3 regions of the Streptomyces sp. NPDC051582 genome follow, and region 1 is predicted to be linked to each of the others. Evidence: riboswitches for the same ligand, from Rfam matches in the RefSeq annotation. Region 1 holds a riboswitch; each other region holds the start of a gene.
The links. Region 1 has a riboswitch for cobalamin ahead of metE (5-methyltetrahydropteroyltriglutamate--homocysteine S-methyltransferase). Riboswitches for the same ligand answer to the same signal wherever they lie in the genome.

Region 1 (10,166 bases):
CTGGACCCAGCCGTGCCGGGTCGCGAGGTAGCCCGTGAGCCGCTCGGCGAAGTACTGCACCATGTCGTTGCGTTCGGGCTCGCCGTGCACCAGGACGTCGATGCCGGTCTTCTCCTGGAAGGAGAGCACCTCGCGGATCTCGTCCTTGATCCGCTCCTCGTAGCCCGCGGTGTCGATGCGGCCGGCCCGCAGGTCGGCGCGGGCGGTGCGCAGCTCGTTCGTCTGGGGGAAGGAGCCGATGGTCGTCGTCGGCAGCAACGGCAGCCGCAGGAGGGCGCGCTGGGCCGCGGTGCGCTGCGGGTAGGACTGCGAACGCCGCCCGTCGGCATCGGTGATCGCGGCGGTACGGGCGCGCACGGCGGGGTCGTGGGTGATCGGGGAGGAGGCCCGGGAGGCCAGGTCGGCCCGGTTCGCCGCCAGTTGGGCGGCGATGGAGTCGGTGCCCCGGGCGAGTCCGCGGGCGAGCGTGGCGATTTCGGTGGTCTTCTGGCGGGCGAAGGCGAGCCAGCGCCGGATCTGCGGATCGATGTCCCGCTCGGCGTTCGCGTCGAGCGGGACGTGCAGGAGGGAGCAGGACGCGGCGACGTCCACCTGATCGGCGAGGCCCAGCAGGGTGCCGAGGGTCGTCAGGGACTTCTGGTGGTCGTTGATCCAGACGTTGCGGCCGTCGACCACGCCGGCGACCAGGCGCTTGCCGGGCAGTCCGCCGACGGCGGCGAGATCGGAGAGGTTCGCGGCGCCGCCGTCCGTGAAATCGAGGGCGAGGCCTTCGACCGGTGCCGCGGCCAGCACCGGGAGGGCGTCGCCGAGCCGGTCGAAATAGGAGGCGACGAGCAGCTTGGGCCGGTCGGTCGGTGCGCCGAGCTCGCGGTAGGCGCGTGCGGTGGCGTTCAGGTCGGCGGGGGTGCGGTCCTGGACCAGGGCCGGCTCGTCCAGCTGGACCCACTCGGCGCCGGCGGCGCGCAGCTCGGCCAGGACCTGGGCGTAGACGGGAAGGAGCCGGTCGAGCAGGGTGATCGGCTGGAAGTCGGCGGCCACGCCGGGCGCGGGCTTGGCCAGCAGCAGGTACGTGACGGGGCCGACGAGGACCGGGCGGGCGGTGTGCCCGAGCGCGAGGGCCTCCGTCAGCTCGGCCACCTGCCGGGTGGCATCGGCGGTGAACACGGTGTCCGGACCGAGCTCGGGGACCAGGTAGTGGTAGTTGGTGTCGAACCACTTGGTCATTTCGAGCGGGGCGGCGTCCTGGGTGCCGCGGGCCATCGCGAAGTAGCCGTCCAGCCGGTCGGCCCCGAAGGCCGCGCGGTGCCGCTCGGGTACGGCGCCGACCATGACGCTGGTGTCCAGGACGTGGTCGTAGTACGAGAAGTCACCGGTCGGAACCTCGGTGATGCCGTCGTCGGCCAGCTGCCGCCAGTTCGAACGGCGGAGTCCGGCGGCGGTCCGGTGGAGGGCGTCGGCGGTGACGAGCCCCTTCCAGTAGCCCTCGATCGCCTTCTTCAGTTCGCGGTTTCGACCCTGGCGGGGGTAGCCGTACACGGTGGCTCGTGCTGCGGCGGCTGCGGGCTCGGCTGTCACGGAACTCTCCTTCGCGAGATGTGTCCTGAACACCCCGGAGACGGGACGCGGACGCGAAGGAACGACAAATCGAGCGGGCCACCGGGACGGAGAACACCGCCACGCGTGCCGCTCGATATGTTCGCCGACCCGCCCACGAGGTCACCGGGATTTCCGCACGGGAATCGTCCGCGTACGGGCAACGGGCAGGTCTTCGGACTCGCGGGCACACCCGCCGGTCTCCCGGCGGGCACCTACTGGCCATCGCTTCCCAGGACCGATGTCCGGTCCCAGTGCGTATGACGGCGGTCGTTCCCGCTCACCGCTGCGGGGCAGTCCCGGATTCCCACCGGGTTCCCTCTTACGACGCATCCCGTCTGGAGGACGGGGCGAACCAGCTGCACCGGTCACCCTAGGACGCGAAATCGCCCAGCGGCGAGCCGCGTCCACCATTCGGACGAAGAAGTGAGACGCCGTGACCGGGGCGGCTCAGCCGACGCGGCCCGCGCGGCCCCTGACCTCTTGCGGGTCGCGAATCATGAGGGGCAGGGTGCCTTCATCGGCGAGCTGGGTGCCGATGTCGATGATCGACTGGTTCGAGCTGTGGAGCAGGAACCCCTGCTTGCCCCACGCGAAGACTTCCGGTGAGTGGACGTGGACCTGATAGGGAACCGGGACGAGGCCGCGGCGGAGGAGATCGCTGTTGAGGGCCTCCTGCCCCTCGCTCGCCGCGAACTGACTCGTACGGACCCAGCCGATCGGCCGGTCACCGGGGCCTGGCGCCGGCGCCGCCAGACTCAGCGCGTCCATCTGGTCCCGGATGGAGGGGAAGTGGCGGAGCGTCACCAGCTCCGGCAGGGCGGAGTCGAGACGGGTGCGGAGCTTGTCGAAGTGGTCGTCTCCGAACAGGAACACGATCGACCGGCCCTTCTGCCCGGGAGGCAGCCGGTTCAAGTGGTCGACGAGCTGCGCGATCACGGTGTCGTCGCGTTTGGAGTCGGCGGAGGAGAGGCCCGGGGTGGTCTCCACCACCATGTTGGGTGCCGGCGGAATGGGGCTGAGGTCCCGTTCGACGACGAGGGTGACCTTGGGGTGTGAGGACAGCTGCCGGATGATCTCGTCGCGCCGGGAACTGTCGTACCTCGTGTTGTGGTGGGTCTCCGACACGAAGACCACGAGCCGCTCGCCGACGGGTGCGCCGTGCAGGGCGAGCGCGCTCACGTCCTTGATGTCGACGTCGATGATCCAGTTGGTGGGGTGGTCGATCTTCTGATGGATGGGCATACCCCTGCGCTCCTGTTCCTCGGATCCGTGGCGCCGTCCGTGACGCGCGGGAGCGGGTGGTGCCGTCCCCCCCCGTGCGCGCCGCCATCACTTTCCTCCGGCCCGCACCGCCCGACAAGTACGTGCGCAGGAGCGGCGGTTGCGCGAGGGGGGCGTGCGTTCACGCAACGATCGGTGGGGCGAGGGGCCTCTCTCGTTCACCGCGGCGGGTGCTCAGGTGAGGACATCGGCGCCGATCAGCTCACGGCTGGCGTCCCACAGCCGTGCCGCGACGGAGGGGTCGGCCAAGTGGTTCCACACCGGTTCGCGTCGGGGCTCGCCGCGCAGGCCGAAGACGCGCGGTCCCCACAGCTGGCCCCCGCTCACACCCGGGTCGAGCACCGCCCGGACCGCGGGCCATGCGCCCGCGTCCTTGCCCTGGACGAGGAGGGCCGCGGGTGCCGCGCCGAGCCGTGCCCCGGCGCTTCGCACATGGACCGGGGGCCGCGACGGGGTGAGGGAGTCCAGCGCGCCGCCGGGATGGGCCACCACGCCGGCGACCGTGCTGCCGGCAGCACGCAGGCGGCGGTCGAGTTCGACGCCGAAGTACATCTGCGCCAACTTGGAGCGCCCGTAGGCGCGTTTGGGCTGGTAGTCCTTCCGGGACTGAAGGTCGTCCAGGTCGAGCCGCTCCGACTTCGCCGCGAAGCTGCCCATGGTCACGACACGGGCCGCCGGGGCGGCCGCCAGCAGTGGCATCAGCCACCGGGTCAAGGCGAAGTGCCCGAGGTGGTTCGTGCCGAACATCAGCTCGTGGCCGTCCGCGGTCTCCCTGCGCGGCGGGTCGTCAAGCGCGACGCCGGCGTTGTGGACCACCGCGTCAAGGCGTTCCACCTCCAGTGACTGCGCCGACGTTCCGAGCGACGAGAGGTCGGCGAGGTCCAGCCGTACGGCCCGCACCCGGGCGCCGGGGACACGTGCACGGATCGAGGCCGTGGCGACCTCGGCCTTGGCGGGGCTCCGGCTGCCGAGCACGACGTCGGCTCCGGTGGCCGACAACTGCTCCGCGACGAAGTACCCGATGCCGGCGTTGCCGCCGGTGACCAGGAAGACCCGGCCTTCGGCGCGCGGCAGTCGGCGGACGTTCCAGGGCGGGGTGGAGGACATGGTGACGGTGCTCCCTTGTCGTGGAGGGTGGTGCGGGCCGTTCCCCTGGGGGGGACTCGGCACCCACGGTTCCAGCGGCCGCCGACACATCGCCTACATGTCACCGACGGCTCCGGCGGACCTCCGACATACCCGCCGGCCAAGGGCCGGGCGGCCCCCGGCCGGACCGGTCGGGGTACCGAGGTCACCCCTCAACCGCAGCGCACCATCGCCGCCTCGAACTTCGTCTACACCGTCGGCAGCGGTCTCTATCTGACCGCGGGAGTGCTCTACTTCACCCAGGCCGTCCACCTGCCCGCGCCCCAGGTGGGTCTCGGACTCGGGATCGCCGGTGTCCTCTCGCTCGCGGTGGGGATCGCGGTGGGCCACTTGGCGGACCGGCGCGGGGCGCGCGGGGTGTACGCCGCCACCCTCGTCGTGCAGGCCCTGGCGACGGCCGGATTCGTGCTGGCCGACAGCTTCTGGCCGTTCGTCGTCGCGGTGTGCGCGGCCACCGGGGCGAAGGGGGCGGGGCTGGCGGCGCGCAGCCCGATCATCCGCCACTACGGCGGGGACAGGCCGCAGGAGTTCCGCGCCTACCTGCGGGCGGTGACCAACATCGGCATCTCCCTCGGCGCCGTGCTGGCGGGGTGGGTCGTACAGGTCGGCAGTCACAGTGCCTACCGGCTCATGGTCGTCGGGAACGCGGCCGCCTTCGCGGCCTCCGCCCTGATCGTGCTCCGCCTGCGACCGGTCGAGCCCGAGCCGGCTGCGGGCGGCCCGCGCTGGATCGCCCTGCGGGACCGGCCCTACCTCGCACTCACCGTTCTGGACGGCATCATGGCCATCCAGTTCAAGGTGCTGACCGTTGCCGTCCCCCTCTGGCTCATCGCGGCCACCGAGGCCCCGCACTGGCTGATCTCGGGGACCATGCTGCTGAACACCGTGGTCGTGGTCACGTGCCAGATGAGGGCCGGCCGCAGCATCGACACACCCACGGCCGGTGCCCTCGCGTACCGCCGTTCCGGGTTCGCCTTCCTCTTGGCCTGTGTACTGATCTCGCTGACCCAGGACATCCCCGGCTGGGCCGCGGCGGCCCTCCTGCTGGCCGGGGTCGCCGTGCACACGATCGGTGAACTCTGGCATGCGGCGGCGGGGTTCGAGATCTCCTTCGCCCTCGCGCCCAAGCGGGCCACCGGGCAGTACCTCGGTGTGTTCGGGCTCGGTGCCGGACTGGCCGAGGCCGCCGGGCCGGCCCTGATCATCTTCCTGGGCATCGCGTGGGGCCGCCCCGGCTGGTACGTCATGGGCGCCCTGTTCGCCCTCACCGGCCTGGCCACTCCCCTCGTCGTCCGATGGGCGGGGCGCCACCGCCCCGCCGAACAGCCGCAGTCCGGGGGCGGGAAGGCGCGGTCCGCCGCCACGGCCTGAGCTGCTGGGGCGGCACGTGCGGGAGATGGGCGCCCCCGCCGGTCCGGTCGCGAGGGGAGGCTGCGGGTGTCTGGCCGGATATCGGCGCCCGGGTTGGGGTTGTGGATCACCGGCGGTTAGCCTCGCGCTAGTTGCTCAGGTCAACCAATGGGGAGCGGTATGGACGACACGGCCGAACACTTCCGCAGCCACGTGGAGGAGATTCTTGACGCCCTGGGACAAGAACCCGACCGCGAAGCCCTGGTGCACCGGGGCCGACGCGTCAGCGCGGGTGAATTACGGGGCCTCGTCCACGGCATGGCCCGCGCGCTGCGCTCCCAGGGGGTGAGGCGCGGCCAGACGGTCACCCTCCTCTCCGGCAACCTTCCCGAGACGATCGCGGCCCGCTACGCAGCAGGGCTGCTCGGCTGCGCCGTGAACCACCTCTACGCGGGCCTCTCGGTCGACGTGCACGCCGACATCCTCCGGGACGTCGAGACCCGGGCGCTGATAGTCGACCCCGCCCACCACGAGCGCGCCGCCGACCTGGCCCGGCGGGTGCCGCTGGACCGCGTGCTGGTCCTCGGCGGCGCAAGGGGAGCCGCAGGGGGCGGGGGCGCCGGCCCGGACCTGGTGAAGCTCGCCGCCGAGGAGTCCGCCGAGGTGTTGCCCGGCTCGGCGCAGCCGCAGGACGTCTGCATCATCCGTCACACGGGCGGGACCACCGGCCACCCCAAGGCCATTTGCACGACCTTCGAGCAGTGGGTGTCGGTCGGATCGGACTGGTCCGAGGGCGGGTCGGTCAGGGCCCTGGTGTGCACGACCCTCGCGCACGCGGCGGGCCTCGTGGCGGACACCACGCTGCACCGCGGCGGAACCGTCGTCCTGCTGGACGAGTTCGAGGCGGGCGCCGTGCTCGCCGCCATCGAGCGCGAGCGCATCTCCCACATGTTCCTGTTGCCGCCGCTCCTGTACCAGTTGATGGACCACCCCGAGATCGACCGCACCGACACCTCCAGCCTGCGCATGCTCACGTACGGGGGCTGCGCCTCGTCACCGACCCGCCTCGCGGCGGCGATCCGTCGCTTCGGACCCGTGCTGAACCAGTTCTACGGACAGAACGAAGCCGGGGGGATCAGCATCCTCTCGCCCGAGGACCACGATCCGCGCCGCCCGGAGCGCTTGCGAACCGCGGGAAAGGTCATGGAAGGCGTCGAGGTCGCCGTCCGGGATGCCGAGGGGCGCCACCTGCCCGCCGGCGAGCGCGGCGAGATCTGCGTACGTTCCCCACAGGTGATGAAGGGCTACTGGAAGCAGCCCGAGCTCACCGCGGAGGTGCTGCGGGACGGCTGGCTGCACACCGGTGACATCGGGTTCGTCGACTCGGACGGCTACGTCACGATCGTGGACCGGCTGAAGGACATGATCGTGGTGGTGGGAGGGCACGTGTACACGGCGGAACTGGAGGACGTCCTGAACTCCCATCCGCAGGTCCGGCAGAGCGCGGTCCTCGGGGTCCCCGACGCCAACCTCATGGAGCGGGTCCACGCGGCCGTCGTCCGCACGCCGGCCGGCGACGTCGGTGAAGGGGAGCTGCGCGCCATGGTCCGGGAAAGGAAGGGCGCGATGTACGAGCCCGCGGGCATCACCTTCCTCGACGCGCTTCCCCTGACGGACGCGGGCAAGCCGGACAAGAAGCTGCTCCGCAGTCGGGCGCTCGATCGCCAGGGCGGGTGACCTGCGGGACTTCGGTCCTCCCATGGCGATGGCCACGTCCCCCCAGGGGCGTGGCCATCAGGTGGATCCCGGCGGGAGCCCTGCCGACGGAGGCGCTCAGAGGAGAGCGGTGACCAGCAGGGTGAAGGCCGCGATGATGACGGCGACGCGGACGTGGTGGAGGCGGTCCCAGCGCTGCATCTGCTCCCGCCAGTCGGCCGGGGCGCCGTCGGCGGTCCACGTCTTGGCCCGGTTGTTGATCGGAACGAGCAGCAGGATCGACATGATCACGCTGAGGATCAGCAGCCCGGCGGCGGTGACGACGAGGCCGGCGCCGTGGTCGTTCCATCCGGTGACGGCCCAGACCGCGGCGAGGGCGAGAGAGCCGATGTACCAGAACGGCATCACGGCGCCGAGCAGCCGGGCCCCGTGGGTACGGCCGCGCAGGCCGTTGTCGCCGGGGAGGCCGTCGAGGATCGGGTTGACGAAGAAGGCGACGGAGAACTCCACTCCCACCATCACGCCGACGGCCACGGTGGTGAAGACCTCAAGTGCGTTGAGCATGATGACCTCTCCAGGGATCTAGCGCTGCTAGGTGATGGGGCAACGCTAGTACTGCTGCCGCTCGTATGTCTAGCGGTGCTAGGATCGAATCATGTCGGTACAGGAACGCAAGGAGCGCGAACGGGCGGGCCGCGAGCGCCTCATCTTGGCGACGGCCCGCGAGATCGCCGAGCAACAGGGCTGGGACGCGGTCACCACCCGCCGGCTCGCCGAGCGCATCGAGTACAGCCAGCCCGTGCTCTACAGCCACTTTCGCGGCAAGCGCGAGATCATCGGGGCCGTCGCCCTTGAGGGCGCCGCCGAGATGGCGGCGGCGCTGCGGGCCTCGGCCGCCGCCGCGGACGGCCCGCGCGCCCGGGTCACCGCTCTCGCCCGCGCCTACCTCGACTTCGCCGAACGCAACCCAGCGGTCTACGACGCCATGTTCCAGCTCGACGGAGGCCTGGCGTTCGCGCAGGAGGACACGCCCGAGCCCATGAAGGACGCCTTCGCCGCCCTGCTGGAGACCCTCGGCGAGGTGGCCGGGGACGGAGTCCACCCGGCGCTGTTCACGGAGGTGTTCTGGGCGGCCCTGCACGGGCTGGCGACCCTGACCCGCACGGGACGGCTGCCGCGGGGGGAGGCCGAGCGGAGAGTGCGACTGCTGGTGGACCGGCTCGCCGTGCTCTGACGCGCCGTCCGGTGCCGCAGACGCGCCGGGTGCTGCCCGAAGCCGCCGGGAGCGCCGAGGCCGGCCGAGCCCCGCCGCGACGTGAGCGTGCGGGGAGACGCTCCGCTCGACCCGGGGTCACCCGCTCACCCACTCATTGCGCCAACCGGAAATGGACGATGGCTATCGTGCCGTTCGGCCCGACATCGGGATGGTGAAACCGAACGCGTAGACCTCCCTCTCACACAATTCGGCGGATGCCCGAGGGCCGTGGCCTGGGGGGTGGAGCGGAGGTGATCGCTTCGCGGATATCCTGCCCAGCCGACAATCGACCACGGAGGCCACCCCGCCATGAGCAGCACCACGTCGTCCTTTCCCGACCGCATGGAACTGGCCGGGGAGGGCCTCGTCCTGCGCGACTGGACGGAAGCCGACCTGACGGCCATGCCCGCGCTGTTCGACGACCCCGACGTCGCGTACTGGACGCCCATCGTCTCGCCCTTCGACGAGGCGGCCGGCCGCGCGCGGCTGGAACGGGACCGGCGGATGAGGGCCGAAGGCACGGTCGTCCTGCTCGCCATCACCGTGGACGGCGACGAACCCCTCGGCGAGGTGATGCTGCGGCGCGCCCCCGAGGGCACGGAGCTCGGTTACGCGGTCGGACCCGCTCACCGCGGCCGCGGACTGGCCGCTCGGGCAGTGCGCGTGATGGCCGCGTACGCCTTCGAGCAGCTGGGCGTGGACCGGGTGATCCTGGAGCTGGAGGCCGAGAACGCCGCCAGCGTCGCGGTCGCCGTGAAGGCGGGCTTCGGCCTGCTCGACGTCCCGCTGATCGAAGGCGAGGAGAAGGGGCGGCCGTACACCTTGCAGACATGGGGCCTGGACCGCCCCTGACCTCTGCGCGGGCGATCCCGGTCCCCTCCTCGCATCGCCGGCGGCGCGCGGGCAGCGGTCCGCGGTCGCTGCGCACACCGCCGTTGCCGCCGCTCTCCGGGCCTGACCGTGGGTTATGGTCGCGGCATGCCAGGACGAGAGACGGACGGGCCCGGCGGTGTGGCCCGGTGGAGTCCGCTCGATGGCGGGGGGCGGAGCGCCCGCTCCCAGTCCGTGCTGGTCGCGGCCGTCGTCATCGTGGGGATCGCGACGATCCGGCCGATGGGTCTCAGCGGCCGGGGCCTGGCCGTCCTCGTCCTCTTCGTGATCAACTGCGCGGTGCTGGCGGTGCGGCTCGTGCCCGAGTCCGCCCTTTCCGACCGCCTCGTCACCGTCTGGCTGGCCTTCGGCGTGCTGGCGGCGGCGGCACTGATCGGTACCGGCAACTCGGGGACGTCGTACCTCTTCGCGTTCTTCCTCACCGCCTTCGCCGGGTCCCGCCTGGACACCGGGCCGGCCCTGGTCCTCGCCGCATCCTGCAGCCTCCTGTGCGGTGGTGTGCTGTACGTCCAGGCCGAGCCGGGCCAGTACGCGACCCCCGTCCTGGGCCTCGCGACCGGCGCCGCCGCCCTGGGCGGCATGGCCGGGCGGAGCCGGGCGCAGGCCACCCGGGCGGCGATCGCGGCGGCCGAATCCGCCGAGCAGGCGGCGCGGGCGGAAGCCCGGACGGCCGTACTGGCGGAGCGCACCCGGATCGCCCGGGACGTCCACGACGTGCTCGCGCACTCGCTCGCCGGGATCAACATGCAACTCGAACTCGTCGACGCGCTGATCGACACCGGAGACCTGACCGAGATCCGGGAGGCGAACGGCAGGGCTCACAGCCTGGTCAAGGAGAGCCTGCGGCAGGCGCAGTGGACCGTGCACGCGCTGCGCGAGGACCATCTGCCGCTGCGCGAGAGCCTGGTCGCGATGCTCGAATCGTCGGGCC
Region 2 (10,166 bases), on a different contig from region 1:
GTCAGCCTCACCGTGCAAGGTCCCGACGGCTTGCTGTTCAAGGGCAGGATCACGACCAAGGGGCACGACGTGACCACCGCGACCGGCGGCACGCACACGTGCGACGGGACCAACGGCGGGGCGAACCCGAGCAAGGTCCCCACCCCGACCGCCGCCCTGGACGACGCCGCACGCCTCAACTACTTTGCCTGGGACGGTACCTGGTACGCCTCGTTCGACGACTTCTCCGTCGACACCATCAAGAACGTCAGCGGTGGCGGCTCGGCCTACTGGAACATATCCGTCAACGGCACGCCCACCCCGGTCGGCGGCTGCCAGTTCAAGCTGAACGCGGGCGACCGGGTGTCCTTCGTCTGGACGTCCTTCTGATCCGAGCAGTCCCACGGGGCGGGCGGGGTGCGCGGTCACGCGCCCCGCCCGCCCCGTGTCTCAGGCGCCCCAGCGCAGGGCGATGGTGTCGCCCACGTTGATCACCTTGTCGCGGGCGGCAGCGGCGAAGGCGGAGCCGTCCACGCTCACCTTCCAGGTGTCGGAGCCGCTTTCGGCCTTGCCGTTGACGGCGGTGATGGTGCCGGTCCCGGACGACGGCGTGACGCTCGTGACGCAGCCGGACGGGGCGGAGGAGCCGATCGCGGAGTTCAGGACGTCGCCGAGGGTGGTGGTCGTAGCGGTCGGGGTGAAGGAGACGGAGCAGACCTTCAGGCCGCCCGCGCCGTCGTCGACGGTGAGCGCCAGTTTGGTGGCCGTGCCCGAGGTGAAGGCCGACTGGGCGACCCACTGCGGGGCCCCGGGGGTGACCGGGACCGGCGGGGCGGACGTGAAGCCGCCGCCGGCCACCGCTCGGAGCGAGTCGATCGACGCGTAGGCCGTCGGTGCGGTGTCGCTCGGCTTGTACTTGAAACCGCCGCCCGGGTTGTACTGGTTGGCGATGAGGAAGTCGACCGGGGTCTTCCCGGCGGTGGTGAGGAAGTCCCCGGTCTGCGGGTTGATGCCGCAGGCGTTCAAGCCGGCCACCGCCCAGCCGTTGGAGCTGGTGTTGACGCCGTACATCGAGTTGAAGGCGCCCGAGGTGGTCACCAGCTTGCCCTTGAGGAAGTTCTTGGCTTGGACCACGTCGGTGTCGGTGTTCGGGACGCCCGAGACGCACAGGGCGGCCATGGCGGCGCCGGTCATGTCGACGTCACCGGCGGTGGCCAGGGCGGTCGGATTGCCTTCGGCTTTGCCGTACTGCCAGCCGCCGTCGTTGTGCTGGTTGGCGCGGATGCGGGCGACCAGCGAGTCGGTGAGGGACTGGGGTGTGCGGGCGCCGCCGGTCCGGGTCTTGGCGCCGCCGAGGGCGAGGGCTGCGAAGACGGTGCCGTTGAAGTTGCCGGACGGGCCGAAGTAGCCGGGTTCTGCCGCCTGCCAGTGGCCGTAGATGTTCGCGATCAGGTTGCGGGAGGCGGACACGCGGGCCGGGTCGATGCCGGCCGCGTACGCGTTCAGGGTGCCGCGCTCGTAGTCGGTGACCACGGGGGAGGCCGAGGGCCAGCCGGACGTGGAGAGCAGGTTGCGGTAGACGGTCCGGGCGTTCTTCGTCGTGTCGCCGCCGGGTGCGACGTCGACGACCGCGGTACCGGCTGCGGCGAACGCGCTGAACGCCCACTCGTTGGACAGCCCGGCTCCGGCGTAGGAACCATCGGCGGCCTGGAGGGACTTGAGGTACGCCACACCGTTCGTCTTGGACGTGGCGACCTGCGCCGGAGTCGAGGTCGCGAAGGCGGGCAGCACGGTGAGGGCGAAGGCGCCGAGCGCGGCGGGCGCCGCGAGCGCGAGGCGGCGGGAGGTGCGGGAACGGTTCATGGCCTGCTCCTGGAATCGGCGGACGCCGGCCGGTCCGGGCCCCGGACCATGCGCGTACCGCGGCAGGAGCGGGGGAGGAGGGCCGCCGTCCGGGACGCGTGGTACGGCTTCCTGTTGCTTCGTCGCCGTATGGGCATTCGGGCTCGGAACGGCTCCCCGTCCCACACCGCTGCGCGTCAGCTCCGGGTTCTCACCGGATTCCCCCATGTGGCAGCCCAGGACGCTACCCCAGTGATCAAGGGTGCGCCAGCATCCGGGAGTTCGGCGCAGGCCGGCGCCTCGGGATGAGACGCACCCCACCTTGACGGTGCAGGCGCGGCCGTGTTCCATGGCGGCTGATAAGTACTCAGCCCCAGGGGAAGCCGGTCGAATTCCGGCGCTGACCCGCAACCGTAGGCCCGGAACCGTCCCGGGCGAGCCGGATTGCCTGTGGCCGTGTCGTTGCACGAAGAACGCCGTCGCGGACTACGGTGTGGTCGTCTCCGCCCCTGCGGGATCGCGTACGGGGCGTATCGCCACGCACCCCGTTTGCCCGGCACGGACGAGGGGGCCGCGGGTGGACACCGAACAGCCGGCGCACGGTACGAGCACCAGACAGAGACTGCTGTCCATGATGGCGGCCGTGCTGCTCGCATCCGGCGTGACCGTCGGGTTCCTCACACCGGCCACGACGGCGAGCGCCGACCCGGTCAAGGACTGCACGGCCACCGTGGGCGCCATCGTGGCCGTCGACTTCGGCCCGTTCGGCGGCAAGGTGGAGCGCGGCTGCGACACGACGCCGACCTCCGGCTACGACCTGCTCCACGAGGCCGGTTTCACCACCACGGGCACGGTCCACGACGGACCGGCGTTCATCTGCCGGATCGGCAATGGGGCGTTCAACTCCGGTACGCAGTACCCCACTCCGGACAAGGAGGCCTGCGAGCTGACCCCGCAGGCCTCCGCCTACTGGTCGTACTGGGTCGCCTCCCCGGGCCAGAAGAACTGGACGTACAGCCCGCTGGGTGCGATGGCCCGTACCCCTGAGCCGGGCGACGTGGACGCCTGGGTCTTCGGCGGAACGGACGTCGGCGGCAGCACGGGCAAGCCGGCCTTCTCCCCGGACGACGTCCGCGCCGCCGGCGGTGAGGCTTCGCCCGGCCCGACCGATCCGACGGGCCCGGTGGTCCCGCCCGGCGCAGTCGACGTGCCCGCGGCCACCCGCTGGATCACCGGCCGGCTGAAGGACGGCGAGCGCATCGTCGACGAGGGCTCCGCCGCCCCCAACCACCTCCTGACCGCCGAGTCCGCTCTCGCCCTCGCCGCCGCGGACCCGAAGAGCCCGGTGGCCGCGAAGGCGGCCGCCTTCCTCGCCCGGCCCGAGCAGACCGACGCGTACGCCTACCCGTCCGGCAAGGACCAGGCGCCGGAGACGGCGGCTTCGGCCCGGCTCGCCCTCGTGGCCGAAGCGACCGGCGGCAACCCCCGCGCCTTCGGCGGGCACGACCTCCTCGGCGACCTCGTCAAGTACGTCTGCACCAGCGGCTCCGACGCGCCCGAACCGGTGCCCGGCTGCACGGCCAAGGGTGACTTCCGCACCACGTCCGGCCAGGCCGAGGGCCAGGCCCTCGCCCTGATCGCCCTGCTCGGCGCCGACGTGCGGCCCCCGGCCGACGCGGTGGCCCGGCTCACCGACATGCAGTGCGAGGACGGCGGCTTCACCAGCATGCTCATCCGCCGCGGCGACTGGTGCGACAGCGAGCCCGGAGCCACCGGCCTGGCCGCCCTCGCCCTCAAGCGGGCCGGCGGCCACGGCGAGGCGGTGGACAAGGCCCGCGCCCACCTGAAGAAGGTCCAGCTCGCGGACGGCGGCCTGCCCGCCGCCTCGTACGGCACGGCGGGCAGTGCGTACGCCACCGGCTTCGCCGCCCAGGCCCTGCGCCACCTCGGCGACACCGACCGGGCGGACGCGGCCGTCTCCTGGCTGTCCAAGCATCAACTGCCCGGCGGCGCCTTCGCCTTCGAGGACGGCGGTACGGACCCCCTGCTGTTCGCCACCGTCCCCGCCGTCGTCGCCGGAGCCAAGAGCGACCTGGTCACGCTGACCACCAGGAAGCCGGATCCTTCGCCCTCCCCGACCGCTCCCACCACCGGCCCGACCCCGACCACGGGCCCGACGGTCCGGCCCGACGACGGCCCGGACCCCGAGAAGGGCTCGGCCTACCTCACCGACCCCAAACGGCTCATCCAGGGCCATTACTACGAGAGCACCCCCGGCACCGGGTTCGCCGACTTCGGCCTGACCATCGACGGCGCGTACGCGCTGGCCGCCACCGGCGCCGACAACGCGTCCCTGCGCGGGATCGTCGACCACCTCGACCACGGAGGCAAGGACGGCACCGGCCGCACCCTCGACAAGTGGACGAACATCCACACCAAGTACGCGGGCGGCGGCTCGCTCGGCAAGGCGGCGGTCCTCGCCGAAGCCGTCGGCCGCAACCCCCGGAACTTCGGCGGCCAGGACCTGATCGCCGCACTCGCCAGGGCGGTGTGCCCGGCCAAGACCCCGGCGCCGGACCGCTCCTGCGCGGACAAGGGCGCCTACGCCAACGCCACTTCCGTCTTCTCCCAGTCGCTGGGCGTCATCGCCCAGGTCCGGGCGGGCGAGAGCGCCGCGGCGGCCGAACCGATCACCTACCTCAAGAGCCTCCAGCAGCCCTCCGGCGGGTGGGTCAGCCTGATCGGCGAGCCGAGTACGGAGGAAGTGGACTCCACCGCGATCGCCGCCATGGCCCTCGACCTCCTGCCCGACCAGCAGTCCCAGGCAGCCGTCGACAAGGCCCTGGCCTGGATCGCGACCCGGCAGAAGCCCGACGGCGGCTTCCCCGGCGCGTCCGGGAACTCGGTCAACTCCGCCGCACTCGCCGTCCAGGGCCTGTCCCTCGACGGCACCAAGTACAAGGCGCAGATCACCAAGGCCCTCGCCTTCCTCACTTCCCAGCAGAACGCCGACGGCGGCTTCAACATCGCCAAGGACGCCCAACCCGGCTCCGACCTGCGCGCCTCCACCCAGGCCGTCGGCGGCGCCACCGGGATCTCCTTCGGCACCCTCACCCGCAGCCTCGACGGCACCACCCCGCAGCCCACCACCCCGAAGATCGTCACCCCCGGCGAGGACGCTGGCGGATCCGGCGGCGACGGCGGAGGGGGCGGCGCTCTCGCCCACACCGGTACGCAGGTCATCGGCATCGTCGGGGCGGCCGTACTCCTCACCGCTCTCGGCTGCGGATTCGTGCGCGCCGCCCGTAACCGCCGCACGAGGCAGGGGGGCCACCAGTGACCAGCCGCTTCGTACGAGCCTTCGGCAACCTCACGGCGGCCGTCGGGCTGACCCTGGCCTCCCTGGCCGCCACCGCTTCGCCCGCCGCGGCCGCCCCACAGCCCGTGGGCCAGTGCACCACCTCGGCAGGCGTCGTCCTCGCCGTCGACTTCAGCCACTGGGGAGGGCCCGTCTACCGCTCCTGCGGCACGACACCCACCACCGGGTACGAGCTGCTGAACCAGGGCGGCTGGGCCACCACCGGCACCGGCCACGACGGCCCGGCCTTCATCTGCCGCATCGGCTACAGCGGTCACCAGGGCGGCAGGCAGTACCCGACCCCGGAGCAGGACGCCTGCGTGCTGACCCCGCCCGCCTCCGCGTACTGGTCGTACTGGCATGCCGACCCCGGCCAGAGCACCTGGACCTACAGCCAGCTGGGCGCCATGCTCCACAAGCCCGAGCCGGGCGGCGTCGACTTGTGGATCTTCGGCAGCACGAACATCGAGGGGACGGAGGGCAAGCCCACCGTCACCCCCGACCAGCTGCGCGCCCACAACGCCGAGCCGACCGGCGCCGGCCAGCCCGAGCCCAAGGACACCCGCACGGCGGCGCCGGTCCCGCCAGGCACCGACACCGGACCGAAGCCGGAGCGGCCGACGTCTGCGCCCCCCGAGCAGTCCCCGTCGTCGGCGCCCAGCCCCAGCGCCTCGGCCACCCCCTCGCCGAGCGTGTCCGTGACCTCGTCCCCGCCCAGTGCGGCCGCCGCAGCCGGCGTACCGAGCACCGGCCCCGAGGTCGTCGACGCGGCCCCCGCCGCGGACGCGGGCCACGACGTCGGTTCGTACCTGCCCGCCGTGGCGACCGGTGCGCTGGTCCTGCTGATCGGCGGAGCTGCCGCGTACGCGGCGAAGCGCCGCCGGCGCACCGAGTAGGCCGCATGGCACGCACGATCACGTCCGCAGCGGCCACGCCGCCCCTGTCCCGCCCCGCGCCGGACAGGGGCGGCCGCCGCCTGCCCCGCACCCTGCACCCGGTCGCCTGGTGGGTCTGGGCCCTGGCCCTGGCCACCGCCGTCAGCCGCACCAACAACCCGCTCCTGCTGTTCCTGGTCCTGGCCGTCCTCGGCTACGTGATCACGATGCGCCGCACCGAAGCACCCTGGGCCCGCGGCTTCACGTACTACCTGTACCTGGCGCTGACCGTCGTCACGATCCGGGTGGCCTTCCGGGCGGTCTTCGCCACCGGCATCACCCCGCACGACCACTTCCTCTTCTCCCTCCCGCACATTCCCACGCCAAACTGGTACGCAGGTATCCAACTCGGCGGCCCCGTCTCCCTGGAAGCCCTGCTCTCCGCAGCCACCGACGGCCTGCGCCTGGCCTGCATGCTGTGCTGCATCGGCGCCGCCAACACCCTGGCCAACCCGAAACGGGCCCTGCGGGTCCTGCCCGGCGCCCTGTACGAACTCGGCGTCGCGGTCACCGTCTCGATCAGCGTCGCCCCGCAGCTGGTCCAGAGCGTCCAGCGGGTGCACCGCGCCCGACTGCTGAGGGCCGGCCGCACCAAGGGGCTCCGGGCCCTGCGCGGGATCGTCGTCCCCGTACTTGAGGACGCTCTGGAGCGCTCGCTGCGGCTGGCCGCCGCCATGGACTCGCGCGGCTACGGCAGGGCCGGCACCGCCACCCGCCGCTCCCGCCGGATCACGGGCGTGCTCATGCTGCTGGGCATGTGCGGGCTGTGCGCCGGAGCCTACGGCTTGCTGGACGCCACCGCGCCGAAGCTGCTGGGGCTGCCCGCCATGGCGGCAGGGGCGCTGCTCTGCGTCGCCGGACTGCGTCTCGGAGGCCGACGCGTCACCCGCACCACCTACCGGCCGGACCCGTGGCTCCTCGCCGAATGGGCGGTGGCCGGCTGCGGAATCCTGTCGGCGGTCCTCCTCTTCAGCAACGCGGGCTTCAACGCCGCCGAACTGAACCCGTCCGTCCATCCGCTCAGCTGGCCCACCCTCCCCTTCGTCCCCGCCGCCGCGATCCTCCTCGCGGGCGCCGCCGGATTCCTCGCACCGCCCCCGGCACCCCGCCCCGCGACCCCCGTCCCCGCACCGCGCACCGAGGCAGCCAAGTGATCACCTTCGACCAGGTCACCGTCCAGTACGAGGCCACCGCGGAACCCGTTCTGAAGGACGTCGACCTGACCATCGAGGAAGGCGAACTCTGCCTCGTCGTCGGCCACACCGGCGTGGGCAAGTCCACCCTCCTCGGCGCCGTCAACGGCCTCGTCCCGCACTTCACCGGCGGCACCCTGTACGGCCGCGTCCTCGTCGACGGCCGCGACACCGCCTCGCACCCTCCGCGCGAGCTCGCCGACGTCGTCGGCGTCGTCGGCCAAGACCCTCTCGACGGATTCGTCACCGACACCGTCGAGGAGGAACTCGCCTACACCATGGAGCAGTTGGCGATACCACCCGCGACCATGCGCAAGCGGGTCGAGGAGACCTTGGACCTCCTGGGCCTGGCCGACCTGCGCCACCGCGCCCTGCACGAGCTCTCCGGCGGGCAGCAGCAGCGCGTGGCCATCGGCTCGGTGCTCACCGCCCACCCCCGGATCCTCGTCCTGGACGAACCCACCTCCGCGCTCGACCCGACCGCCGCCGAAGAGGTCCTCGCCGCAGTCACGCGCCTCGTCCACGACCTCGGCGTCACCGTACTGCTCGCCGAGCACCGGCTGGAGCGCGTGGTCCAGTACGCCGACCGGGTCATCCACCTCCCCGGCGACGGCCATGTCGTCTCGGGCCCTCCTGCCGAGGTCTTCCGTACGACCTCCATCGCGCCGCCCATCGTGGAACTCGGCCGAGCCGCCGGCTGGAACCCGCTGCCCCTGTCGATCCGTGACGCCCGACGGGCAGCGGCCCCGGCGCGCACCCGGCTGGCCGGCGCCACGCCCGGTCCTGCCCGGCCGCCCCTCCCGGCGAACCGCCCCGAACTCCTCGCCGCACGCGGGATCACCGTCACCCATCAGGGCGTGCCCGCGGTCCGGGAAGTGGACCTGGTCCTGCGCGGCGGAGCGGTCACGGCCCTGATGGGGCGCAACGGCTCGGGCAAGTCCTCACTGCTGTGGGCGCTCCAGGGCTCAGGGCCCCGCGCGGCCGGCTCCGTCCGCATCCCCCGCGACGAAGCGGCCGCCCCCGCCGACCCGCGGAGGCTGCCGGCAGCCGAGGCCAGGCGGCTCGTCGGCCTCGTCCCGCAAACCCCCACCGACCTGCTGTACCTCGAAACCGTCAAGCAGGAACTCGAACAGGCCGATACCGAGTCGGAGGTGAGCACGACCGGGACCACGGCCCGAACGATCCTGGACCGCCTGACACCCGGAATTCCTGACGCCACCCACCCGCGCGACCTGTCCGAGGGACAGAAACTCGCCCTGGTCCTCGCCATCCAGCTGGCTGCCGCCCCGCGCGTCCTCCTCCTCGACGAACCCACCCGAGGCCTCGACTACCGTGCCAAGGAACAGCTCATCCGGATCGTCGACGACCTCGCCTCCGACGGCCGAGCCGTTGTCATCGCCACCCACGACGTCGAGTTCGTCGCCCGTGCCGCTGACCGCGTCGTGGTCATGGCCGAGGGGGACGTCGTGTCCGACGGCCCCACCACCGAGGTGATCGTCGCCTCGCCGGTCTTCGCCCCGCAGACGGCCAAGATCCTCGCGCCCCTGCCCTACCTCACGGTCGCCCAGGCCGCCGAAGCCCTCGACAGCGCAGCAGGAACGGACCGCGCCTGATGACCGCGCTCAGCCCTGCCATCCGGATCCGCCCGCGTGCGGCCGCCGTCATCTCCATGGCAGCCTTCCTCGGGATCGTGGCCTTCTTCTGGCCCTTCCTCGTCGCACCGGGGAAGTTCGGCTCGAACTACGCCCCGCCGCTGATCTTCGGCGTGCTGCTGGTGATCGTCCTCTCCGTGGTCGTCTCGGAGATCGCCGAGGGCGGCATCAACTCCAAGGCCCTGGCGATGCTGGGCGTCCTGTCAGCCGTGAACGCCGCCATCCGCCCCCTGGGAGCCGGGACGGCCGGCATCGAGACGGTGTTCTTCATCCTGGTCCTGGCCGGCCGGGTCTTCGGCCCCGGCTTCGGCTTCACCCTCGGCTGCACCTCGCTCTTCGCCTCCGCGCTGATCACCGGCGGGGTCGGGCCGTGGATGCCGTACCAGATGTTCGGCTGCGCCTTCGTCGGCATGCTCGCCGGCTTCCTCCCCAGGGCCACCGGCCGCCGAGAGGTCGCCCTCCTCGCCGCCTACGGCTCCGTCTCGGGGTACCTCTTCGGCTTCCTGCTCAACCTGTCCTTCTGGCCGTTCTCCCTGGATCCGAACAGCTCCATCGCCTACCTGCCCGGACTGCCCTTCACCGAGCAGTTCCAGCGCTACCTGGCCTTCGACCTCGCCACCTCCCTCGGCTGGGACACCGGCCGCGCCGTCACCAACTTCGTCTGCGTCTGCCTGGCGGGACCGGCGGTCCTCACCGTCTTGCGCCGCGCCTCCCGCAAGGCCCGCTTCCAGGCCCCGGTCCGCTTCGACCGCACGGGCGCGGACCTCAGCGCCTGAGAGGGACCGATGCATGCCGACTGCTGCCGCCGGGCTACTCCGAGGGGTGCTCGCCCTGTGCCACTTCCACGCCTTGGTGCAGCCAGACGGCTCCGCCGAGGGACGAGGCACCCGCCGCCCCGCAGAGAAGGGCCATGGCGAGCAGGGCGGGTGCGACACGCCGCGCCGGAGCCTGCGCGAACAGGGCTTTGACCCGCGCCGGTACCGGGCCGGTGGTTCCTCGGGCCGCAATCGCCGGCGCCTGCAGGCGGCTGCGGCAGGCCGTCGAGGCCAGGGCGGCCCGTCCGATGGCGCGCGCCGTCAGCCGCCGGTCCCCGCAGGCACGCGCGGCGGCTTCGTCCGCCGCGCGTTCGGCGGCGAGGGAGACGAGGGGAAGGACGGACGCCAACGCCGGATGACACCATCCGGCGAGCTGTGCGACGCCCAAGAAC
Region 3 (10,166 bases), on a different contig from region 1:
CGCCGCGGCTCGAAGTCCTGCTCGACCGGGGCCCGTTCACCCTGGAGGGCGAACGGGAGCTGATCGCGCGGCACCGGATCGACGTCCTGGTCACCAAGGACAGCGGCGGCTCCGCGACCGCCCCCAAACTGACCGCGGCCCGCGAGGCCGGGATCCCGGTCCTGGTGGTCCGCAGGCCCCCGGTCCCGGAGGGGGTCGAGGAGGCGGGGGACACGGCCGCGGCCCTGGAGTGGCTCGCGGCGGCCTCCGCCTGACCCGCCCGGCCGTTGTCAGTGGCTGTTCCTACCCTCTTCGGTATGAGCGCCACCACCTTGCTGGTCCACAACGGCTCCGCCGCACCCGATGCCCCCGTCATCCGCATCGGGGGCCATCCGCTGGCCCCCGCGGGCACCGCGTGGCCCATCTGCGCGGCCTGCTCGGGGCCGCTGCAGTTCATCGCGCACCTGGTCCTCGACGGCGGGCGCGGGGTCCTCGCCGTCTTCATGTGCGCGAACGACCCGGGCTCGTGCGACGAATGGAGCGCGACGGCCGGCGGCAACAGGGCGTACCTCTTCCCGCAGGCCGGGCTGGTGCCGATACCGCTGCCCGCGCTGCCCGCTTCCGAGGACGAAGAGGACGACGACCCGGAGGAGGACGAGGACGACCCGGCCGACGACGTCCGCCGGCTCGGGGCCGTGCGTACCGTCGAGCGGGTGACCGTGGCCGAGCCGCAGTACCACGCCGCCGCGAAGGCCTGGTCCGAGCGGAGCGGGCGCCCGCGCCGCCAGGTGCTCGGGCAACTCGGCGGCGCCCCCGACTGGCTCCAGTACGACGAGACGCCCGACTGCGCGGGCTGTGGGGGGCCGATGGAGTTCGTCGCGCAGCTGGAGGAGGGTCCGGATCCCCTGACCGCCCCCAACTTCGGCTCCGGCAGCGCCTATGCGCACGCCTGCGAGCCCTGCGGCCTGGCGGCCTTCCTCTGGCAGTGCTGAGCGCCCCGGCCCCGGACGTGTCGCCACGCCCGGGGCCGGGCAGCCGGCCGGCCGGTCAGGCCTGCGGGTAGCGGCGCGGGGTCCACGTCACGCGGGAGCCGTCCGGCCGCTCGGTGACCTGGGTCTGCGAGGAACCGATCAGCAGGATCGTGCGCATGTCCACCTCGGACGGCTCCAGTTCACCGAGCGCGAGGACGCGTACCGACTGCTCCGGGCCGCCCACGTCCCGCGCGACGACCACCGGGGTCCGCTCCGAACGCAGCTCCAGCAGCAGCTCCTTGGCCTGGGCCACCTGCCGGGTCCGGCTGCGCGAGCCCGGGTTGTACAGGGCGAGCACCAGGTCGGCCGCGGCGGCGGCGCGCAGCCGCTCCGCGATGACCTCCCACGGCTTGAGCCGGTCCGACAGGGAGATGGTGGCGTAGTCGTGGCCGAGCGGGGCCCCCGCCGCGGCGGCCGCCGCGTTGGCGGCGGTCACCCCCGGCAGGACCCGTACGGGCACGTCCTTGTACTCCGGCTGCCCGGCGACCTCCAGGACGGCGGTGGCCATCGCGAAGACGCCCGGGTCGCCGCCGGAGACCACGGCCACGCGCTTCCCGCGCCGGGCGAGGTCGAGCGCGAACTCGGCGCGCTCCGACTCCACCTTGTTGTCGGAGCCGTGCCGGACCTGGCCCGGCTTCGCGGGGACCCGGTCCAGGTACGTGGTGTACCCGACGAGCACCTCGGCGTCGGCCAGCGCCCGCCGCGTCTCGGGGGTGAGCCAGAGCGGCCCGGCCGGCCCGGTGCCGACGACGACGACCTCGCCGGGCCCGGACGGCACGCCGCCCGGGTTGCCGATGCGGCTGGGCACCACGGCGACGGCGAAGTACGGGACGGTGTCGGGGTCGGTGTCGGCGAGGACGCCGGTCCGCTCCCCCTCCATGGTGGCGCGCTCCACGTAGCGGGCCTCCGCGAGGCGGCCGCTGCCCTCCATCGCCCGGCGTACGGCGGGGAAGGTGCGGCCGAGCTTCATCACGACCGCGGAGTCGGTGGCGGCGAGGCGGGCGGTGAGCTCCTCCTCGGGCAGGGTGCCGGGCAGGATCGTCAGCACCTCCTCGCCCTCGACGAGCGGGGTGCCCAGGCGGGCCGCGGCGGCGCTCACCGAGGTCACGCCCGGGATCACCTCGGCTTCGTACCGGTCGGCGAGCCGCTTGTGCATGTGCATGTACGAGCCGTAGAAGAGCGGGTCGCCCTCGGCGAGCACGGCGACGGTCCGCCCGGCGTCCAGGTGCGCGGCGAGCCGGGCCGCGGAGGCCTCGTAGAACTCCACCATCGCGCCCTGGTAGCCGCCTGGGTGGTCGGTGGTCTCGGTGGTGACCGGATAGACCAGCGGCTCCTCGACGTGGTCGGCGCGCAGGTGCTTCGCGGCGATCGAGCGGGCGATCGAGCGGCCGTGGCGGGCGCTGTGGTACGCGATGACCTGCGCCTCGGCGATCACCTCGACGGCCCGCAGGGTCATCAGGGAGGGGTCGCCCGGGCCGAGCCCGACGCCGTACAGCTTCCCGGGGCGTGCCGCGTCGCCGGCTGCGCTGCTCATTCTTCCTCGCTCGCGATCGCGTTGACGGCGGCGGCGGCGATGGCGCTGCCGCCGCGCCGGCCGCGCACGATCAGGTGGTCGAGTCCGCTCGCGTGGGCGGCGAGCGCGTCCTTGGACTCGGCGGCGCCGATGAAGCCGACCGGGACGCCGATGACGGCGGCGGGGCGCGGGGCGCCCTCCTCGATCATCTCCAGCAGCCGGAACAGCGCGGTCGGCGCGTTGCCGACGGCGATCACGGAGCCCTCCAGCAGGCCGCGGTCACGCCAGACTTCGAGCGCGGCGGCGCTGCGCGTGGTCCCCGTCTTGGCGGCGAGGGCGGGCACGGCGGGGTCGGAGAGGGTGCAGATCACCTCGTTGCCGGCGGGCAGCCGCTTGCGGGTGACCCCGCTGGCGACCATCTGGACGTCGCAGAGGATCGGCGCGCCGGCGTGCAGCGCGGCCCGTGCGCGGAGCACGACCTCCGGGGTGTAGCCGAGGTCCTGGGGCAGGTCGGTCATTCCGCAGGCGTGAATCATGCGCACCGCGACCTGGGCGACGGAGGCGGGCAGCCCGGAGAGGTCCGCCTCGGCGCGGATCGTCGCAAAGGACTGGCGGTAGATGGCCGCGCCGTCCTTCTCGTACTCGAACACTGTGTACTCGCTCATTTCTTCGCTGCGTCGTGGGAGGTGGTGCGGCGTACGGCCGCGAGGGCCGCGGGAAGTTCGGAGGCCGGGAGGGCCCGGCGCGGTGCGTGTCCGGCCGCGGACAGGTCGTACCCTTCGGCGGTGGCGACCAGGTCCGCCCAGGCGGTGCCGCGGGGGTGCCCGCACCGGCGTTCGCAGCCGGACCAGTGCACGGGCAGCGGGCGGGTCCCCTGCGGGTGCGGTCGTCCCTGCGCCACGACGGCGCGCGCGTCGGCGCGTACGTCCGCACGGGACTTCGCACAACCGGGCCGCCCCGTACAGGCGGTGACGGACCGCCAGGGGTCGTCGGGGCCGGTCACGAGCCCGGCTTCGGTGAGGGCGGCGAGCGCGTCCTCGGCGGCTCCGGCGGCCAGGCCGGGGATGACGATCCCGCGCCAGGGGGTGAGGCGGACGCGGCCGGTGAGCCCGGCCAGTTCGCGCCACTGCGCGGTGGTCAGGCGGCCCAGCGGTGCGAACACGCTGAGCGCGGCGGCCCCGTCGGGCCCCTCGACCACGCCCGGTTCGGGGGCCGGTCCGCGCAGGGGGGCCGGGGCGTCCCGCACGGCGGAGGCCGGGATCCCGGCGGCGGCCAGCCGGACGGCCAACTCATCGGCAGACAGAGCCTGTTCGGCGGGCAGCTCCGACACCCGCCAGGCCCGGGTGCCCGCTTCCCGCACCGCGTCGAGGAAGTACTCGGCGGCCACGAGCGCGGACCGCGCCGCGTCGGCGGAACCCACCAGCAGCGCGTCCGCCGGGTCGGCGGTCCACAGCAGCGCCCGGTCCCCGCCCCCGCCTCGGACGGCGGTCAGGTTCACATCGCCGTCGAGCGAGGTCACGTCGCCGCGGCCGTCGTCGAGGGCGAACAGGAAGCGCCCCGACAGGCCGGCCGCCGGCGCGCTCGCGCACAGCAGCCGGTCCAGCTCCGCGACCCAGGGGGCCACGTCGGGCAGGGCGCGCCGGTCCAGGCCGGTCAGCGGCGAGGCGACGATGTTGCGGACCCGCTCGTGGGTGGGGGCGGGCAGCAGTCCGGCGCGCACGAGCACGGCCTGCAGTTCGCCGCCGCAGCTCGCGCCGAGCCCCCGCAATTGCGCGTTGCCGCGCGAGGTGAGGTCGATGTGCCCGTCACCGAGCCGGTCCGCCGCGTCGGCCAGCAGCAGGGCCGCGGCCGCGTCGAGCATCCCGCCGGGTATCCGGATCCGGGCCAGGTACCCGTCGTCCGCCGCGTGCAGCCTCAGCGCACCGGGGCAGGCGTCACCGCGGTCACGTATGACCGGTTCGTCCCGCACTGCGGCGGAAGGGGGCTGGGGCGGCATGGCGGCGAGCATACCCACGATTCCCCGAACTCGACCTGTGTCCGTCACCACCCGCCCCCTGCGCCCCATGCTCCGCCCGACCTGCCCCGATCCGCTCCCCGTGCGCGGACCACCCCCACTCCCGGCCAGGGAGAACGCCACCTAAGATGACCACCGGCGGAGCCACGTGGCCCGCTGGGAGGAAGCCCGGTGCGAATCCGGCGCGGTCCCGCCACTGTGAACCCGCGGAGCGATCCGCCGGGTGAGTCAGGAACTCCCGCTGTCCACACTGCCCGGGGCGCGGAAACCCCGAGGAAGGCATGCCGCCGCATGATCCTGCTGCTGTCGACGTCCGACACCGATCTGCTCAGCGCCCGCGCCGCGGACGGCCCCGTGCCGTACCGGTTCGCGAACCCCTCCCGCCTTCCCCTCGACGACCTCCCCGCCCTGCTCGACGGCGTCGACCTGGTCGTCGTACGCCTCCTCGGCGGCCTGCGCGCCTGGCAGGAAGGCCTCGACCTGCTGCTGGCGCCGGCGCAGACCCGCCCGGTGGTCGTCCTCACCGGCGAACAGGCCCCGGACGCCCAGCTGATGGAGGCCTCCACGGTCCCGATCGGCATCGCGGCCGAGGCGCACGGCTACCTCGCGCACGGCGGCCCCGCCAACCTGGACCAGCTGGCCCGCTTCCTCTCCGACACCGTGCTGCTGACCGGCCACGGCTTCGAGCCGCCCGCCGCCGCGCCCACCTGGGGCCCGCTGGAGCGCACGCCGGTGCGCCCGTACGGCCCGCGCATCGCGGTGCTGTACTACCGAGCCCATCAGATGAGCGGCAACACGGCCTTCGTGCACGCGCTGTGCGACGCGATCGTGGAGAGCGGCGGCACGCCCGTACCGCTGTACGTGTCCTCCCTGCGCGCGCCCGAGCCGGAGCTGATCGCCGAACTGGAGTCGGCGGACGCGATCGTGACCACGGTGCTCGCGGCCGGCGGCACCAAGCCCGCCACCGCCTCGGCCGGCGGCGACGACGAGTCCTGGGACGCGGGCGCGCTCGCCGGGCTCGGCGTGCCGATCCTCCAGGCCCTGTGCCTGACCGGCTCGCGCAGTACCTGGGAGGAGAACGACGAGGGCCTCTCCCCGCTCGACGCCGCGACGCAGGTCGCCGTCCCCGAGTTCGACGGCCGCCTGATCACCGTCCCGTTCTCCTTCAAGGAGCTCGACGAGGACGGGCTGCCGGCGTACGTGGCCGACCCCGAGCGCGCCGCCCGCGTCGCCGGGATCGCCGTCCGGCACGCCCGGCTGCGGCACATCGAGCGCCGCGACAAGAAGGTCGCGCTCGTCCTGTCCGCGTACCCCACCAAGCACTCCCGCATCGGCAACGCGGTCGGCCTCGACACCCCGGCCAGCGCCGTGGAGCTGCTGCGCACGCTCATCGCGGGCGGCTACGACTTCGGTCCCGTCGAGGACATCCCGGGCCTGGTCTCCGGCGACGGCGACGAGCTGATCCGTGCCCTGATCGAGGCCGGCGGCCACGACCAGGACTGGCTGACCGAGGAGCAGCTGGCCCGCAACCCGGTCCGGATCCCGGCCGCCGACTACAAGCGGTGGTTCGCCGAGCTCCCGGCCGAGCTGCGCGAAAGCGTGGAGCGGCACTGGGGCGAGGCCCCGGGCAACATGTTCGTGGACCGCTCCGCGAACCCTGAGGGCGACATCGTCCTCGCCGCGCTGCGCCGCGGGAACCTGCTCATCCTGATCCAGCCGCCGCGCGGCTTCGGCGAGAACCCGATCGCGATCTACCACGACCCCGATCTGCCGCCCTCGCACCACTACCTGGCCGCGTACCGCTGGATCCAGGCGGGCGCGCAGGACGGCGGCTTCGGCGCCGACGCGATGATCCACCTGGGCAAGCACGGCAACCTGGAGTGGCTGCCGGGCAAGAACGCCGGCCTGTCGGCGGCGTGCGCGCCCGACGCCGCGCTGGGCGACCTGCCGCTGATCTACCCCTTCCTGGTCAACGACCCGGGCGAGGGCACCCAGGCCAAGCGCCGGGTGCACGCCACCCTGGTCGACCACCTCGTGCCGCCGATGGCGCGCGCGGAGTCGTACGGGGACATCGCGCGCCTGGAGCAGCACCTCGACGAGTACGCGCAGATCTCCGCGATGGACCCGGCGAAGCTGCCGGCGATCCGCGCGCAGATCTGGACGCTGATCCAGGCCGCGAAGCTGGACCACGACCTGGGGCTGGACGAGCGCCCGGACGACGACGGCTTCGACGACTTCCTGCTGCACGTCGACGGCTGGCTGTGCGAGGTCAAGGACGCCCAGATCCGCGACGGACTGCACGTCCTGGGCGGTGCGCCGACCGGCGAGGCCCGGGTCAACCTGGTCCTCGCGATCCTGCGCGCCCGCCAGATCTGGGGCGGTACGACGGCCCTGCCCGGCCTGCGCGAGGCGCTCGGCCTGGACGAGTCCGCCGCCACCCGTACCACCGCCGACGAGGCGGAGGAGGCGGCCCGCGCGCTGGTGCAGGCGATGGAGGACGCGAACTGGGCGCCGGAGGCGGTGGCTTCGGTCGCGGCCGGTTACTCGGGCGACGTGGCGGCCGTACTGGACTTCGCGGCCCGGGAGGTCGTTCCGCGCCTGGCGGGCACGACGGACGAGATCACGCACGTGGTGGCGGCCCTCGACGGCCGTTTCGTCCCGGCGGGCCCCTCGGGTTCCCCCCTGCGCGGCCTGGTGAACGTCCTTCCCACGGGCCGGAACTTCTACTCGGTCGACCCGAAGGCCGTTCCCTCCCGCCTCGCGTGGGAGACGGGCCAGGCCCTGGCCGACTCCCTGCTCACCCGCTACCGCACGGACAACGGCGAATGGCCGGCCTCCGTCGGCCTGTCCCTGTGGGGCACCAGCGCGATGCGCACCTCCGGCGACGACGTCGCCGAGGCGCTCGCCCTGCTCGGCGTCCGCCCGGTCTGGGACGAGGCCTCGCGCCGCGTCACGGGCCTGGAGCCGATCCCGCTCGATGAGCTGGGCCGTCCCCGCATCGACGTGACCCTGCGCATCTCGGGCTTCTTCCGGGACGCGTTCCCGCACGTCATCGGCCTGCTGGACGACGCGGTACGGCTGGCGGCGGGGCTGGACGAACCCGCCACGGACAACTTCATCCGGGCCCACGCCCAGGCGGACCTGGCCGTCCACGGTGACGAACGCCGCGCGACGACCCGCATCTTCGGCTCGCGCCCGGGCACGTACGGCGCCGGCATCCTCCAGCTGATCGACTCCCGCGACTGGCGTACCGACGCCGACCTCGCGGAGGTCTACACGGTCTGGGGCGGCTACGCGTACGGCCGCGGACTGGAGGGCCGGGCGGCGCGCGAGGAGATGGAGAGCGCGTACAAGCGGATCACGGTGGCCGCGAAGAACACGGACACCCGCGAGCACGACATCGCCGACTCGGACGACTACTTCCAGTACCACGGCGGCATGGTGGCCACGGTCCGCGCGCTGCGGGGCACGGCCCCGGAGGCGTACATCGGCGACTCCACGCGCCCGGAGACGGTCAAGACCCGCACGCTCGTGGAGGAGACCTCCCGCGTCTTCCGCGCCCGCGTGGTGAACCCCAAGTGGATCGAGGCGATGCGCCGCCACGGCTACAAGGGTGCCTTCGAGCTGGCGGCGACGGTCGACTACCTCTTCGGCTACGACGCCACGACGGGCGTGGTGGCCGACTGGATGTACGACAAGCTGACGGAGACGTACGTCCTGGACCCGACCAACCGCGCCTTCCTGGAGGAGGCCAACCCCTGGGCCCTGCACGGCATCGCGGAACGCCTCCTGGAGGCCGAGTCCCGCGGCATGTGGGAGAAGCCGGACCCCCAGATCCTGGAATCCCTGCGCCAGGTCTACCTGGACACGGAAGGCAACCTGGAAGCCGACTCGGAGTAGACCGCTCCGAGCGCCCCGCTCTCTGGAAGCCGTCCTCCTCGCCCCCGCCGTGGGCGAGGGGGACGGCTTTCGCCGTGTGCGTATCCCCCACGCGCCACGCGCGTCCCGGAACGGCTCACGTGTCACCTGAAGCGGTGAACTCTTCCTTGTCCCGGCAGCGGATCGGGCAAGGCCCTGCTGATCTCGTGCGGGGGCCGCAGGCAAGGGAGCCCCCGCGCCCTCGGACGAAAGGTCCAGCCCGCCGTGACACAGCCGTTTCGACTGCCGGATTTCTATGTGCCGTATCCGGCGCGCCTGAACCCCCGTCTGGAGGCCGCGCGAGCGCACACCAAGCGCTGGGCCCGCGGCTTCGGGATGCTGGAGGGGTCGGGCGTGTGGGACGAGCGGGACCTCGACTCGCACGACTACGCGCTGCTGTGCTCGTACACCCACCCCGACTGCGGCGGCGACGCGCTGGACCTGGTCACCGACTGGTACGTGTGGGTCTTCTTCTTCGACGACCACTTCCTGGAGGTCTACAAGCGCACCCAGGACCGCGCGGGCGCCAAGAAGTACCTCGACGGGCTGGCCGCCTTCATGCCGATGGACCTCGCCGACGGGTTCCCCGAGCCGGCGAACCCGGTCGAGGCGGGCCTCAAGGACCTGTGGTCGCGGACCGTGCCCGCGATGTCGATGGACTGGAGGGAACGGTTCTCCGAATCGACCAGGAACCTCCTCAACGAGTCGATGTGGGAGCTGCACAACATCAACATCGGCCGGGTGGCCAACCCTCTCGAATACATCGAGATGCGCCGCAAGGTCGGCGGCGCCCCCTGGTCCGCCGGGCTGATCGAGTACGTGTCCGCCGAGGTCCCGGCCCGGGTCGCGCACGCGCGTCCGCTCGAAGTGCTCCGTGACGCCTTCTCCGACGCGGTGCACATCCGCAACGACATCTTCTCCTACCAGCGCGAGGTGGAGCAGGAGGGCGAACTCTCCAACGCCGTCCTGGTCCTGGAGACCTTCCTGGACTGCACCACCCAGGAGGCCGCCGACCTCTCGAACGACCTGCTGACCTCAAGGCTCCAGCAGTTCGAGCACACGGCGCTCGCCGAGGTCCCCGCGCTCGCCGTCCGGCACGGCCTCGACCCGGTCGAGACGGCATCCGTACTCGCGTACGCGAAGGGGCTCCAGGACTGGCAGTCCGGCGGCCACGAATGGCACATGGTCTCCAGCCGCTACATGAACAAGGAGGCCAAGGGCGGCGCGGCCGCCCCGCTCACCCTGCCCTTCCTGCCCACCGGACCGGGCACCGCCGCCCTCGACCTGCGCTCGCTGTTCACCCCGCGCGCCATGGAGCTGCGCCGGCGCAGCTTCACACACGTGCCGTTCCAGAAGGTGGGGCCTTCGCTGCTGCCCGACTTCTCGCTGCCCTTCCCCCTCACCCTCAGCCCGCACCTGGACCTGGCCCGCCGCGAACTGGTGCTCTGGTCCCGGGAGATGGGCCTGCTGGAGCCGCAGCCCGGCGATCCCGGCTCCGACATCTGGGACGAGGACAAGCTGGTCGGCATGGACTTCGCCCTGTGCTCGGCGGGCATCGACCCCGACGCCACCGCCGAGGCACTGTGCCTGAGCGCGCAGTGGCTCACCTGGGGCACGTACGCGGACGACTACTACCCCAAGGTGTTCGCCGGCTCGAAGTCCCCGGGAGCCGCCCGGGTGGCGACCGACCGGCTGATCTCGATGATCCCGG

Region 2: another riboswitch for cobalamin. It lies ahead of AB0M92_RS20150 (prenyltransferase/squalene oxidase repeat-containing protein); the one in region 1 lies ahead of metE (5-methyltetrahydropteroyltriglutamate--homocysteine S-methyltransferase).
Region 3: another riboswitch for cobalamin. It lies ahead of cobN (cobaltochelatase subunit CobN); the one in region 1 lies ahead of metE (5-methyltetrahydropteroyltriglutamate--homocysteine S-methyltransferase).

Annotation. Positions count from the first base shown of each region.
Region 1 is NZ_JBFAZJ010000006.1:180,874-191,039, reverse strand. It holds gene metE (5-methyltetrahydropteroyltriglutamate--homocysteine S-methyltransferase) at 1-1,575, opposite strand, end outside; cobalamin riboswitch at 1,742-1,968, opposite strand; gene AB0M92_RS11155 (hypothetical protein) at 2,044-2,838, opposite strand; gene AB0M92_RS11150 (SDR family NAD(P)-dependent oxidoreductase) at 3,052-3,984, opposite strand; gene AB0M92_RS11145 (MFS transporter) at 4,192-5,394, shown strand; gene AB0M92_RS11140 (AMP-binding protein) at 5,554-7,110, shown strand; gene AB0M92_RS11135 (DUF1772 domain-containing protein) at 7,207-7,653, opposite strand; gene AB0M92_RS11130 (TetR/AcrR family transcriptional regulator) at 7,745-8,323, shown strand; gene AB0M92_RS11125 (GNAT family N-acetyltransferase) at 8,654-9,196, shown strand; gene AB0M92_RS11120 (histidine kinase) at 9,458-10,166, shown strand, end outside.
Region 2 is NZ_JBFAZJ010000014.1:143,636-153,801, reverse strand. It holds gene AB0M92_RS20160 (DUF4430 domain-containing protein) at 1-369, shown strand, start outside; gene AB0M92_RS20155 (hypothetical protein) at 430-1,842, opposite strand; cobalamin riboswitch at 1,974-2,046, opposite strand; cobalamin riboswitch at 2,145-2,292, shown strand; gene AB0M92_RS20150 (prenyltransferase/squalene oxidase repeat-containing protein) at 2,456-5,161, shown strand; gene AB0M92_RS20145 (hypothetical protein) at 5,158-6,075, shown strand; gene AB0M92_RS20140 (energy-coupling factor transporter transmembrane component T) at 6,081-7,268, shown strand; gene AB0M92_RS20135 (ATP-binding cassette domain-containing protein) at 7,265-8,920, shown strand; gene AB0M92_RS20130 (ECF transporter S component) at 8,920-9,735, shown strand; gene AB0M92_RS20125 (M48 family metalloprotease) at 9,770-10,166, opposite strand, start outside.
Region 3 is NZ_JBFAZJ010000034.1:40,268-50,433, reverse strand. It holds gene AB0M92_RS32730 (cobalt-precorrin-6A reductase) at 1-254, shown strand, start outside; gene AB0M92_RS32725 (hypothetical protein) at 297-971, shown strand; gene AB0M92_RS32720 (precorrin-2 C(20)-methyltransferase) at 1,027-2,544, opposite strand; gene AB0M92_RS32715 (precorrin-8X methylmutase) at 2,541-3,188, opposite strand; gene cobG (precorrin-3B synthase) at 3,185-4,519, opposite strand; cobalamin riboswitch at 4,659-4,796, shown strand; gene cobN (cobaltochelatase subunit CobN) at 4,829-8,437, shown strand; gene AB0M92_RS32700 (germacradienol/geosmin synthase) at 8,681-10,166, shown strand, end outside.